4 regions of the Rouxiella badensis genome follow, and region 1 is predicted to be linked to each of the others. Evidence: predicted binding sites of a transcription regulator. Region 1 holds the regulator's gene; each other region holds the start of a gene.
What was found. The regulator PhoB, encoded in region 1, activates phosphate uptake and scavenging genes when phosphate is short. The targets are predictions, from matches to a motif close to CTGTCATAAAACTGNCNNAT.

Region 1 (3,117 bases):
CATTTTCCTGCGCCAGACGCCGTTCAAAGACTTCGGTAACGCTCAACTCTTTCAAGGTCTCTTTCTCTTGTTGTTGCAGGCCCAGCAAGCGCTGCTCCTTGCTGCGCCGCAGCAGTACGACTTCGACCGGCAGCGGGTCGGTAAGCTGCTGCACCCGCCGCTGAATGTCGCTGAGATAGTCCTGTGTCGCGACCTCGATATCCAGCCAGACCACTTTCCCGTTCTCGAGGCCGGCATACGGCAGCAGCTGTTTTTCGATTTCGGCCAGCGTCCCTTTGATAATTTCCATCGGCTGTGAGCGAGGAATAACCAGCGTCTCGACGGCGTTGAGCTTCTCGGCGGTGAAATCGAGCAGGTAAACGCTCTTTTCATTGCTGGCTTCATCGAAACTGAGCGGAATCGGTGAGCCGCTGTAGCGAATATGCTCAGTTTTGGCAATTTTTTGCGCCTTGTGGATGTGCCCGAGCGCAACGTAGTCGACCGGCGGGAAGGCCTGCGCGGGGAATGCATCGAGCGTACCGATGTAAATGTCGCGCACCGAGTCGGAGGTGCTGACGCCCACGGTAGTCAGGTGCCCGGTGGCGATAATCGGCAGGGCGCCGCCGAGCTCATCGCGCCTGTCACAGGCCGCCTGATAAAGCGAGGCATAGTGCGCGGCGATGGCCTCCTGCAACGCCAGCTGTTTCTCGTTGCCGGACTGTCCGGCCTGGCTTGAAAGCAGGTCACGCGGGCGCAGGAACGGGATAGCGCAAAGTATCGCCCCCGGTTGCCCCTGGCGATTTTTCAGGGTCAGCACCTGACGCGACAGATCTTCGCCGACGGTGGCAATCACCTGGGTATTCAGGCAGGAAAGCAGCTCGCGCGATTCATTTAAGGTGGCGACGGAATCGTGATTCCCTGCCAGGACGATGAGCTGACAGCCTGTGCGCTGAAGGTCGACCACAAAGCGGTTATACAACTCGCGCGCGTAGCTTGGCGGCGAGCCGGTATCGAAAATATCCCCCGCGACCACCACCGCATCTATTTGATGTTGTTCAACCTGTTCAATCAGCCAGTTGAGAAAGGCCTGATGTTCGGGAGCGCGGCTTTTGGTAAAGAAGTACTGACCGAGGTGCCAGTCAGAGGTATGAATGAGTCGCATGGGGGGCTCGCGGTGGCGGTAACAGGCGATAAGTATAAACGCCGAGGGTAGTGGCTGTCGCCGAAAAACCTTTTCAATGACAAATGCCTGGGTCAAAAATAACGCCTTGGCTACACTTAAACGCAGCGTAAATTCTTTTCATAAATCTGTCACAAAAGTGACGCATAATGACGCCCGAAATCAAAATTAAGTTCGCTAACTTATTTGGCAGGCTATCAAAATGGCTAGACGCATATTAGTTGTGGAAGACGAAGCACCGATCCGTGAAATGGTTTGTTTTGTGCTTGAGCAGAATGGTTATCAGGCCATTGAAGCTGAAGATTTCGACTCGGCGGTCAATCGTCTGATTGAACCTTACCCTGAGTTAATTTTGCTGGATTGGATGTTGCCCGGTGGGTCAGGCATTCAGTTTATCAAACACCTTAAACGCGAAGCGCTGACCCGAGATATTCCGGTGATGATGCTCACAGCAAGAGGTGAAGAGGAAGACCGTGTGCGTGGGCTCGAAGTCGGCGCCGATGATTACATTACCAAACCCTTCTCTCCCAAAGAGCTGGTGGCCCGTATTAAGGCCGTTATGCGCCGCATCTCTCCGATGGCGGTCGAGGAAGTCATTGATATGCAAGGCCTTAGCCTTGACCCATCCTCGCATCGCGTTATGGCGAACGAGCTGGCGTTGGACATGGGCCCAACCGAATTCAAACTGCTGCACTTCTTCATGACGCACTCTGAGCGCGTCTATAGCCGTGAACAGTTGCTCAATAACGTCTGGGGCACTAACGTTTATGTAGAGGATCGCACGGTTGATGTGCATATCCGTCGCCTGCGTAAAGCGTTGGAAACCAGTGGGCACGACCGCATGATCCAGACGGTTCGCGGAACAGGCTACAGGTTCTCGACTCGCTACTAATACCCTTCATCTTTCATGTTGCAGATGCGCAGGCAACATGAAAGATATTGGGTAGGCATCTCTATCACTCACAGCGGAGATACTGTGTGTTAGAACGATTATCCTGGAGGCGTCTGGCTGGTGAACTATTTATGTTCTGCTGTCCTGCGCTTATCCTCGCCATTTTTATTGGTTATCTGCCCTGGCTGCTGCTGGCTTCCGTGCTGGCGGCGCTGGGTTGGAACTATTTTAACCAACTAAAGCTTTCCCACTGGCTGTGGCTCGATCGCAGCATTACCCCTCCTAGTGGACTATGGAGCTGGGAACCGCTGTTCTATGGCCTTAATCAGATGCAGATGCGAAATCGCCGCCGGCGACGCGAGCTGGCGCTGTTGATTAAACGTTTTCGCAGCGGGGCGGAATCGCTCCCTGATGCCGTGGTATTGACCACCGAAGAGGGCAATATTTTCTGGTGTAACGGCCTGGCTCAGGAGCTTCTGGGCTTCCGCTGGCCGGAAGACAACGGCCAGCACCTGTTTAACCTGCTGCGCTATCCTGAACTGCGTGTTTGGGTGCAGAGTCGAGATTTTACCCGCCCGCTGACGCTGCACCTTAATAATGAGCACTACGTCGAGTTTCGAATCATGCCGTATTCGGAAGGACAACTGCTAATGGTGGCTCGCGACGTGACGCAAATGCGCCAGCTTGAAGGGGCCCGACGCAACTTCTTCGCCAACGTGAGCCACGAGCTGCGCACACCGTTGACCGTCTTGCAGGGCTATCTGGAGATGATGGACGATTCCACGCTGGAGGAGCCTTTCCGCAGCAAGGCACTGGACACCATGCAGGAGCAGACGCGGCGGATGGACGGTTTGGTCAAACAGCTGCTGACGCTGTCGCGCATCGAGGCTGCCACTAATATCGATCTACAGGAAAAAGTCGATATCCCGGGCATGCTGGGCATGCTGGAGCACGAGGTTGCTGCGCTGAGCGCTGGACGCCACGAAATCGTGTTCAAGATTAACGAACATCTCAAGGTGTTTGGCAACGACGAGCAGCTGCGCAGTGCGGTATCGAATCTGGTGTA
Region 2 (3,117 bases), 700 kb from region 1:
GCTAAACAAGAACATCCACAGTACGGCGGCCACGGCGGGCGCAACGGCGTAAGGCAAAATAAGCAACGTTTGATACAGACGGCTGCCGCGAATAACGTGGTCAACCATGGCTGCCAGCAGCAGCGAAATCGCCAGCCCGAAGAACGCCACCATAAAGCTGAACTTCAGCGTGGTGTAAAACGAGGCAAGATAGTAAGGATCCTGGAACAGCTGCTGAAAGTTGGTCAGACCGGCAAACTCGCTGGAGATACCGAAAGGATCCATGGTTTGCACCGAATACCACAGTGCCTGACCGGCGGGCCACAGGAAAAAGATCGCCGTAATCAATAACTGAGGCAGAACCAGCGCATAGGGCAGCCAGCTACAGCCAAACCCGGGACGGTGTGAACTCATATGAATGACTCATCGAAATATAAGGCGGAGAACAGAAGACAAACGGCTGCGAACGTCGCCAAAAACAGGGGCAGAGTGTCAGAATGGCGCACTCTGCCCGGTTAAAAGACGTTCGTTATTGCTTCACAGAGGCTTCAAAACGACGCAGCAGCAGATTGCCGCGCTGAACGGACTCATCCAACGCCTGCTTAGCCGTTTTCTGACCGCTCCACACGCCTTCCAGCTCTTCATCCACGATGGTACGAATCTGTGGCATGTTGCCCAAACGCAGGCCTTTGGTGAACGGCAACGGTGGTTTGTTCATCATTTGACGCGTTGCCACGTCGGAGCCTGGGTTCTTATCATAGAAGCCCTGCTGTTTGGTCAGCTCGTAGGCCGCCGTCGTGACCGGCAAATAACCGGTTTTCTGGTGCCATTCGGCGGCGATCGCCGGTGTTGTCAGGAATTGCAGGAATTCAGCCACGCCCTTGTAGGTCGCCGCATCTTTGCCTTTCATGACCCACAGGCTTGCGCCACCAATGATGGCATTTTGCGGTGCGCCTTTCACATCGGCGTCGTACGGCATCATACCTACACCATAGTTGAATTTGGCGTACTGACGAATGTCAGCCAGTGAACCGGAAGACGCAGTCGTCATTGCACAGTCGCCGTTATAGAACTTGGCGGTAGACTCGTCCTGGCGACCGAAATAGGTAAACTCACCTTTTTTATTCATGTCTTCAAGGAACTGGATGTGTTTGATTTGTTCCGGCTTGTTGAATTCCAGAACCGCATCGGTGCCGTCGAAACCGTTATTCTTGGTTGCTACCGGCAGGCCGTGCCAGGCACTGAAGTTTTCAATCTGGATCCAGCCCTGCCAGCCGCTGGCGTAGCCACACTTCATCCCGGCCTCTTTCAGCTTGGCGGTGTCCTGCTCTAGCTCCTGCCAGGTTTTTGGCGGCTGGTCGGGATTAAGACCGGCCTTCTTGAAGGCATCTTTGTTGTAGTACAGCACCGGCGTGGAGCTGTTGAACGGCTGCGAAAGCAGGCGTCCCTGAGAATCAGAGTAGTAACCGGAAACCGTCGGCACGAACTGGGAGACGTCTTCTTTCAGACCCGCGTCTGCAAAGACCTGGTAAACCGGTTTGATGGCCTTGCTCGCCATCATGGTCGCCGTACCTACTTCGTAAACCTGCAAAATCGCCGGGGCATTACCGGTACGGTAAGCCGCGATGCCAGCAGCCAGGTTCTGGTCGTATTTGCCCTTGTAAACAGGAACAATTTTTACGTCAGGATGCGTCTGGTTAAAACGATCGGCCAGAGAGTTAACTTCTTTACCTAACTCGCCATCCATTGAGTGCCAGAAAGGGATCTCCGTCACGGCTAGCGCGTTGGCACTGAAAGCCAGCATGAGTGCTGCACCCAGAGCCGATTTTTTTAAATTGATAAACATGCCTGTCTCCTGAAAATCTGCTGGTGTTAGAAATTGCAGAGAAATAATGGAAGTTAATAAACTTTTTTATTCGGGAGCTAACATGACATGCATAAATGACAGAAAAATAACCAATAAATGACAATAACGTGACAGCAGAGTGAAACGAAGATGACGGGAATATGGCAAAAAAAGAGGCGCATTGTGTGAACAATGCGCCTCGATTTACTCTGATTTTATCACTTACAGCGCGCGCTTCAGACGGGCAACGGCCTCGTGCAGCTGCTCTTCAGTGGCGGTCGCGAAGGAGATACGGAAGGTCGAGTAGTCCGGATTATCGGAGAAGAAGAACTCTCCCGGCACGAACACGACGCCCTGCTCCAGCGTTTTCTTCATCCACTCGGTGCAGTTACGCGGTTCACGGAAACGAGCCCACAGGAACATGCCGCCTTTCGGATATTCAAAGGTCAACACGTGGCCCAGTTCACGTTCCAGCAGCTCGGCCAGCACGTTACATTTCTGCTTGTAGGCGGCACGGATGGTTTCGATTTGTTTATCCAGACGACCCAGCGCCAGGTAGTTTTCGGCCACGGTCTGCGACAGTGAGCTGGCGTGCAGATCTGCCGCCTGTTTAATAATCGCGACTTTGTTCAGCAGCCACTGCGGCATAATGACCCAGCCCAGACGCAGGCCGGGTGCCAGAATCTTGGAGAACGTCGAGGTATAGATGATGTTGTTGGCATGGCCGTAGTGCGTTTTAGAAATCTCGAACAGGGTCGGCAAACGTTCGTCGGTAAAGCGCAGTTCACCGTAGGGGTCATCTTCAACAATCAGGAACTGATGCTCGGCTGCCAGTTTCACCAGCTGCTCACGGCGTGAAAGGCTCAGCGTTACGCCACTCGGGTTACCAAATGTTGGCACCAGATACACGCCCTTGATCTTGCGTGTCTTAAGAATCTCTGCCAGCTCGTCGACCTTCATGCCGTCGCCGTCGGAACCCACAGACAGCAGATGAGCTTCAGCAAGCTCCAACGTTTGCAATGCCGCCAGATAGGTAGGACGCTCAACCACGAACACGTCTTCAGGATCGACAACCGCACGCATCACCAGGTCCAGCGCTTGCTGAGAACCGGCGGTCACAACGATATCTTCGGCGGTCGCCACAATGCCGCGATCTTTGCACAGGTCGGCAATACGTGAGCGCAGGCCATGGCTGCCTTCGGTCAGACCATACTGGAACGCATGCTCTGGCTGCTCGGTAATCGCAATTTGAGTGGCCTTCGCCAAGCCTTCAAAATCGAATAATGCTGAAG
Region 3 (3,117 bases), 830 kb from region 1:
GGTATGGTCAAAACTGACCACATCCTGTTTATCGCTTCCGGCGCGTTCCAGACTGCCAATCCTTCGGACCTGATCCCGGAACTTCAGGGTCGTCTGCCTATCCGCGTTGAGCTACAGGCGCTGTCTACCGAAGACTTCGAGCGTATTCTGACCGAGCCAAGCGCGTCACTGACTCATCAGTACAAAGCGCTGATGCAGACTGAAGGCGTGACCGTTGAGTTTACCCAAGACGGTATTCGCCGCATTGCAGAAGCCGCATGGCAGGTTAACGAAACCACCGAGAACATCGGTGCTCGTCGTCTGCATACCGTGCTGGAGCGTTTGATGGAAGACATCTCCTATGATGCCAGCGAAAGCAACGGCACGACGGTGATCATCGATGCCGACTATGTGCGCAATCACCTTGATGCACTGGTCGCCGACGAAGACCTGAGCCGCTTTATTCTGTAATGGTGTTATGTGCATGATACAGAAAATCAGGGAGGCTTCGGCCTCCCTTTTTCTTGCCCCACGTCCCTCGGCATGAGGTAGATACGGAAAGTCAAAACGTAAAGAATTGATGATTTTGCCAACATCTGCCAGAAAGGGATATACTGAAAGCACCAGCGAGCAACCAGATAAAAATCCTATGAAATACGATACTTCAGAACTATGCGACATTTATCATGAAGAAGTGAATGTCGTTGAACCCCTGTTCTCCAACTTTGGTGGACGTACTTCATTTGGTGGGCAAATCACCACGGTGAAATGCTTTGAAGATAATGGCTTGCTCTACGATCTGCTTGAAGAAAATGGCCGTGGCCGTGTTCTGCTGGTAGACGGCGGCGGTTCGGTGCGTCGCGCCCTGCTTGATGCAGGACTGGCAAACCTGGCGCTGCAAAACGAGTGGGAAGGCATAGTGATTTACGGTGCTGTGCGTCAGGTTGATGACCTCGAAGAGCTGGATATTGGCATTCAGGCAATGGCCGCTATCCCGGCGGGGGCCGCGAGCGAAGGGATTGGCGAAAGCGATATCCGCGTAAACTTTGGTGGCGTGACCTTCTTCTCGGGTGACCACCTGTACGCCGACAACACCGGCATCGTGCTGTCAGAGGACCCGCTCGATATCGAGTAATCTCTCGCTTTTTAGGCAACAAAAAAGACGCAAAATGCGTCTTTTTTATTTTGGAAAAGTAGAACACTACGTCCGCAGAGTCATTGGAGTCGCAACAAGGCAGCGAGCGAATCGATTCCCGATGAGCCGACATAAGTCATTGATTCGGGTGAATAAACGCCGCTGACGGCGTGCAGCTTCAAGGACTCAGTGGATTAGACTTCTTCCATTTTTCCGAGAAGTGAGCGCAAACGCTCTTGCCAAACGTGCTGCTCTTCTTTCAGATGCGCATTTTCACGAACCAGTGACTCGTGGTTACCGTTCGCCTGCTGTACCTGCTGAGACAGGCTGTTGTTCTGCTCTTTAAGCTCTTCGATTTCCATCTGCAGTAAAGTAATGGTATCAATCGCTTGCTGAACTTTAGTTTCTAGTTTCTCAAAGACTTCAAATGACATGTTTATTCCCCTTATGTTCGCAAGGCGTACATCTTATAAGACTCGCCGCATCTTCCCGACGCAGCTCGATAATTCAATTAACTACAACTGTAATTAACACTGCGGCTTCAATTAACCCCGATTGTATGTAGGCATCCCTTCGCTGTCTAGCAACATACTGGCCCTGCACGCAGTCTGTTGCAATTATCATGGCGTGACTATCAGGAAAAGCTGAAAGAACGCAGCGATCGGTCAGTAAATTCGCTAGTTTTAGCGCAAAGCATTCATTTTTTCGGTCAGCCAGTTTCTTAAAAACACGCGTATTCGCTCATTTTTATGACACAGCACACACATTTTGATTTCGGTATTTCTCGTTTATGCTCGTTAACGATAAATTCACATTACATACTCATACGATCTGAGATGTAAAAATTAAATAACACTAAACAATAAAACAAAGTGATTTAAACCCTACCCTTAACAACTATCCTTTATAGGATTCGATTATGAGCCAAAATATGAGTTCCACAATCAAAGGCCAGTGCATCGCCGAGTTTCTGGGAACAGGCCTGATTATCTTTTTTGGTGCTGGCTGTGTCGCGGCACTGAAACTGGCAGGCGCTTCGTTTGGTCAGTGGGAGATAAGCATCATCTGGGGCCTTGGGGTCTCGATGGCTGTTTACCTGACTGCCGCCATCTCGGGTGCTCACCTTAATCCAGCCGTCACTATCGCTCTGTGCCTGTTTGCCAACTTTGAAGGCCGCAAGGTCGTGCCGTACATCATCGCTCAGGTCGCCGGGGCATTCTGCGCCGCAGCGCTGGTTTATGGCCTCTACTACAACCTTTTCATCGATTTTGAACAGACCCACAATATGGTTCGCGGCAGCGTTGCCAGTTTGGATCTGGCCGGGATTTTCTCGACCTATCCAAACCCGCATATCAGCGTGCTGCAAGCATTCCTGGTTGAAGTGGTTATCACCGCCGTTCTTATGTCACTGATTCTGGCCCTGACCGATGACGGTAACGGTGTGCCGCGTGGCGCGTTGGCCCCGCTGTTGATTGGTTTGCTGATTGCCGTTATCGGTGCCTCAATGGGTCCATTGACCGGCTTCGCCCTTAACCCGGCGCGTGATTTTGGTCCAAAAGTGTTCGCCTATTTCGCAGGTTGGGGAAAAGTGGCCTTCACCGGTGCGCGTGACATCCCTTACTTCCTGGTGCCTATTTTCGGTCCGCTGATTGGTGCATGCCTGGGCGCCGTTGGTTACAAGGCCCTGATTAGCAATCATCTTCCTCAGACTGTCGCCATCGCCGCTAAAGACGACGCGCCACAGCAGACTCAGCGTAAAGCCTAATAGGTTAAACTGTTTATAGCCCACTTTGCAGGACATAAATCATGACAGCAGATAAGACACACGAAAAAAAATATATCGTTGCACTCGACCAGGGTACCACCAGTTCACGCGCCGTAGTGCTCGATCACGATGCCAACATCGTTAGCGTCTCACAGCGCGAATTCACCCAGATCTACCCTAAGGCTGGCTGGGTCGAGCATGACCCGATGGAAATTTGGTCTTCACAAAGCTCTGTCCT
Region 4 (3,117 bases), 960 kb from region 1:
GGCTTCGGCGAAGTCGTGTGCTTCCAGTGTACAGCCTGCGGTGAAGGCGGCCGGGAAGAAGTACAGAACCACAGGCCCTTTCTTCAGTGCCTGCTGCAACGAGAAGGTGGTTGGCTTACCGGCCAGCGCGGCACTAAGCTTGAAGTCAGGGGCTTTCTCACCTACCTGCAGGGCGGCAAATGCGGAAGTCACGGGGAGGGACAGTCCAAGAACCGCAGCGACAGCCAACGTGCTAAAGGTACTTTTCATACGCATTATATTTTCTCCATTGTGAGGCAGGCGTTCGCGCCTGATGACCTTAACCATAGGTTCGCTGGTCGAAAAGGAAAGGTTGCGGTCGGGAAAAATATTTTTTAAAAGATTTTCCAATCAATATGCCGCTCTGCACAATTCGGCCGCGACAGGCTTCGCAACCCAACGTGGATAAGGTATAGTCCGCTTTTTTTTACGAAGGTATCAAGTTGACCAGCTCATCTATTCGTCTTAACAAATACATTAGCGAGAGCGGCATCTGTTCTCGTCGCGATGCCGATCGTTACGTCGAGCAGGGCAACGTTTTCATCAACGGCAAACGCGCTGCCGTGGGCGATCAGGTTTTCGCCGGGGACGTCGTCAAAGTTAACGGTCAGCTTATCGAGCCGCGTGATGAAGAAGATCTGGTGCTGATTGCGCTGAACAAGCCGGTTGGCATCATCACTACCATGGAAGAGGGCGAGCGGGATAACATTAGTGATTTCGTTAACCACAGCAAGCGCGTCTTCCCAATAGGTCGTCTGGATAAGGACTCTCAGGGGCTGATTTTCCTGACCAACCATGGCGATCTGGTCAACAAGATCCTCCGCGCCGGCAACAACCACGAAAAAGAGTACGTGGTAACCGTGAACAAACCGGTGACCGACGAATTCATTCAGGGCATGAGCGCCGGTGTGCCGATGCTTGGCACCGTGACCAAAAAGTGCAAAGTGAAGAGAGAAGCGCCTTTCGTGTTTCGTATCACGCTGGTGCAGGGCCTTAATCGCCAGATTCGCCGCATGTGTAAACACTTTGGTTTTGAAGTCACCAAACTCGAGCGTACCCGCATCATGAACGTCAATCTGAAAGGGTTACCGCTGGGTGAATGGCGTGATTTAACGGACGACGAGCTTATCGAGTTGTTCAAACTGATTGAAAACTCCTCTTCCGAGGACAACAAGCCGGCGAAAAAAGCGCCATCAAAAGCGGCGGCGGTTAAGAAACCTTCGGTGAACGGGCCAAAAAATGGACCCAAAACTGCTGAAAAATCAGACGGAAATGGTGCCTCCCGTAAGCGTTTTGTTCAACCCGGTCGTAAAAAGAAAGGCCGATAAGCCTGCATGATTTTTAGCCGTTAAAACCGTCTAATCTGCATGATTAGACGGTTTTAAACCAATACCCGCCTGATACCGCCCATAATTTGCCCTCTGTCACAAAACTGTCATATAACCTACATTTTACTGTCACCAAACTGTCCTATTTTGCTCCTGTGCTAAACACTTTACTCAGCTTCGACATGAGTCGAATCAAATAATAACCACCAGGAGTGGAACATGAAACTGATGCGTACCACCGTCGCCGGTATTGTGGCAGCGACTTTTTCTTTAACAGCAATGTCTGCATTCTCAGCAACTAATCTGACCGGTGCAGGCGGTACATTCCCGGCGCCAGTTTATGCAAAATGGGCTGACTCCTATCAAAAAGCAACGGGCGCTCAGGTTAACTATCAGGGCATCGGTTCTTCAGGTGGCATCAAGCAGATCATCGCTAAAACCGTAGACTTCGGTGCATCAGACGCGCCAATGAGCGACGCTGACCTCGAGAAAAACGGTCTGTTCCAGTTCCCAACCGTGATCGGTGGCGTTGTGCTGGCCGTTAACATCCCGGGCATTAAATCCGGTGAGTTGACGCTGGACGGTAAATCGCTGGGTGACATCTATCTGGGTAAAATCAAGAAGTGGAACGATCCGGAAATCACTAAGCTGAACCCAGGCGTGAAACTGCCTGATACCAATATCGCTGTCGTTCGTCGTGCAGACGGTTCAGGCACCTCTTTCGTGTTCACCAGCTACCTGTCCAAAGCTAACGCCGACTGGAAAAAAGAGATTGGCGTAGGCACCACCGTTAACTGGCCAACCGGCCTGGGCGGCAAAGGTAACGACGGCGTAGCCGCGTTTGTACAGCGTCTGCCTGGCTCAATTGGCTACGTTGAATACGCTTACGCCAAACAGAACAACCTGACTTACACCAAGCTGGTGGATGCGAGCGGCAAGGCAATTTCCCCTTCTGAAGAGTCGTTCAGCGCAGCGGCGAAAGGCGCAGACTGGAGCAAGACCTTTGCTCAGGACTTGACCTTCCAGAAGGGTGACAACGCATGGCCAATCTCTTCTACCACCTTCATTCTGGTCTACAAGCAGCAGCAGGATGCCACCAAGGGCGCAGAAGTTCTGAAGTTCTTCGACTGGGCCTATAAAAATGGTGACAAGCTGACGACCGGTCTGGATTACGCCTCCCTGCCGCAGTCTGTTATTTCTCAAATCCAGACAGCGTGGAAGACCAACGTTAAAGACAGCAGCGGTAAATCCCTCTACTAAGCCTCTGTTTCTGGCGCCGTAGCCCCGCTACGGCGCCAATTACTTTGGTTTGAGATAGCAGGTGATATAAAGTACCGGTCTTCTGTCTCATTCTCTGCCGATAACCCCTTGTCGAAAGAGAAATAAATCTGAATAAGAAGAGAGTGTTATGGCTGAAAAAACGCCGTCCTTCAAAGCACCAAGCAAAAACGGTGACATTATCTTCGGCGCGCTGGTAAAACTGGCTGCGCTGATTACGCTGTTGCTGCTCGGCGGTATCATCGTTTCGCTGTTTATTTCTTCCCTGCCTAGCATGGAAAAGTTTGGTTTCTCTTTCCTGTGGAATAAAACCTGGGACGTTCCCAACGAGCAGTTCGGCGCACTGGTTCCGATTTACGGAACGATCGTGACCTCGATTATTGCGCTGTTGATTGCCGTTCCCGTCAGCTTTGGTATCTCGCTGTTTCTGACCGAACTGGCACCTAACTGGCTCAAACGTCCACTGGGTATCGCCATCGAACTGCTGGCCGCT

Region 2: the regulator PhoB is predicted to act here: its motif matches at 1,941-1,960, upstream of ugpB (sn-glycerol-3-phosphate ABC transporter substrate-binding protein UgpB).
Region 3: the regulator PhoB is predicted to act here: its motif matches at 1,851-1,870, upstream of O1V65_RS18165 (MIP/aquaporin family protein).
Region 4: the regulator PhoB is predicted to act here: its motif matches at 1,440-1,459, upstream of pstS (phosphate ABC transporter substrate-binding protein PstS).

What each region holds. Positions count from the first base shown of each region.
Region 1 is NZ_CP114062.1:3,115,885-3,119,001, reverse strand. It holds gene sbcD (exonuclease subunit SbcD) at 1-1,141, opposite strand, end outside; gene phoB (phosphate response regulator transcription factor PhoB) at 1,362-2,051, shown strand; gene phoR (phosphate regulon sensor histidine kinase PhoR) at 2,138-3,117, shown strand, end outside.
Region 2 is NZ_CP114062.1:3,818,973-3,822,089, forward strand. It holds gene ugpA (sn-glycerol-3-phosphate ABC transporter permease UgpA) at 1-393, opposite strand, end outside; gene ugpB (sn-glycerol-3-phosphate ABC transporter substrate-binding protein UgpB) at 509-1,825, opposite strand; gene O1V65_RS17605 (aminotransferase-like domain-containing protein) at 2,048-3,117, opposite strand, start outside.
Region 3 is NZ_CP114062.1:3,942,817-3,945,933, forward strand. It holds gene hslU (HslU--HslV peptidase ATPase subunit) at 1-450, shown strand, start outside; gene rraA (ribonuclease E activity regulator RraA) at 629-1,114, shown strand; gene zapB (cell division protein ZapB) at 1,309-1,548, opposite strand; gene O1V65_RS18165 (MIP/aquaporin family protein) at 2,034-2,879, shown strand; gene glpK (glycerol kinase GlpK) at 2,921-3,117, shown strand, end outside.
Region 4 is NZ_CP114062.1:4,079,175-4,082,291, forward strand. It holds gene O1V65_RS18825 (peroxiredoxin) at 1-255, opposite strand, end outside; gene rluF (23S rRNA pseudouridine(2604) synthase RluF) at 456-1,346, shown strand; gene pstS (phosphate ABC transporter substrate-binding protein PstS) at 1,566-2,606, shown strand; gene pstC (phosphate ABC transporter permease PstC) at 2,755-3,117, shown strand, end outside.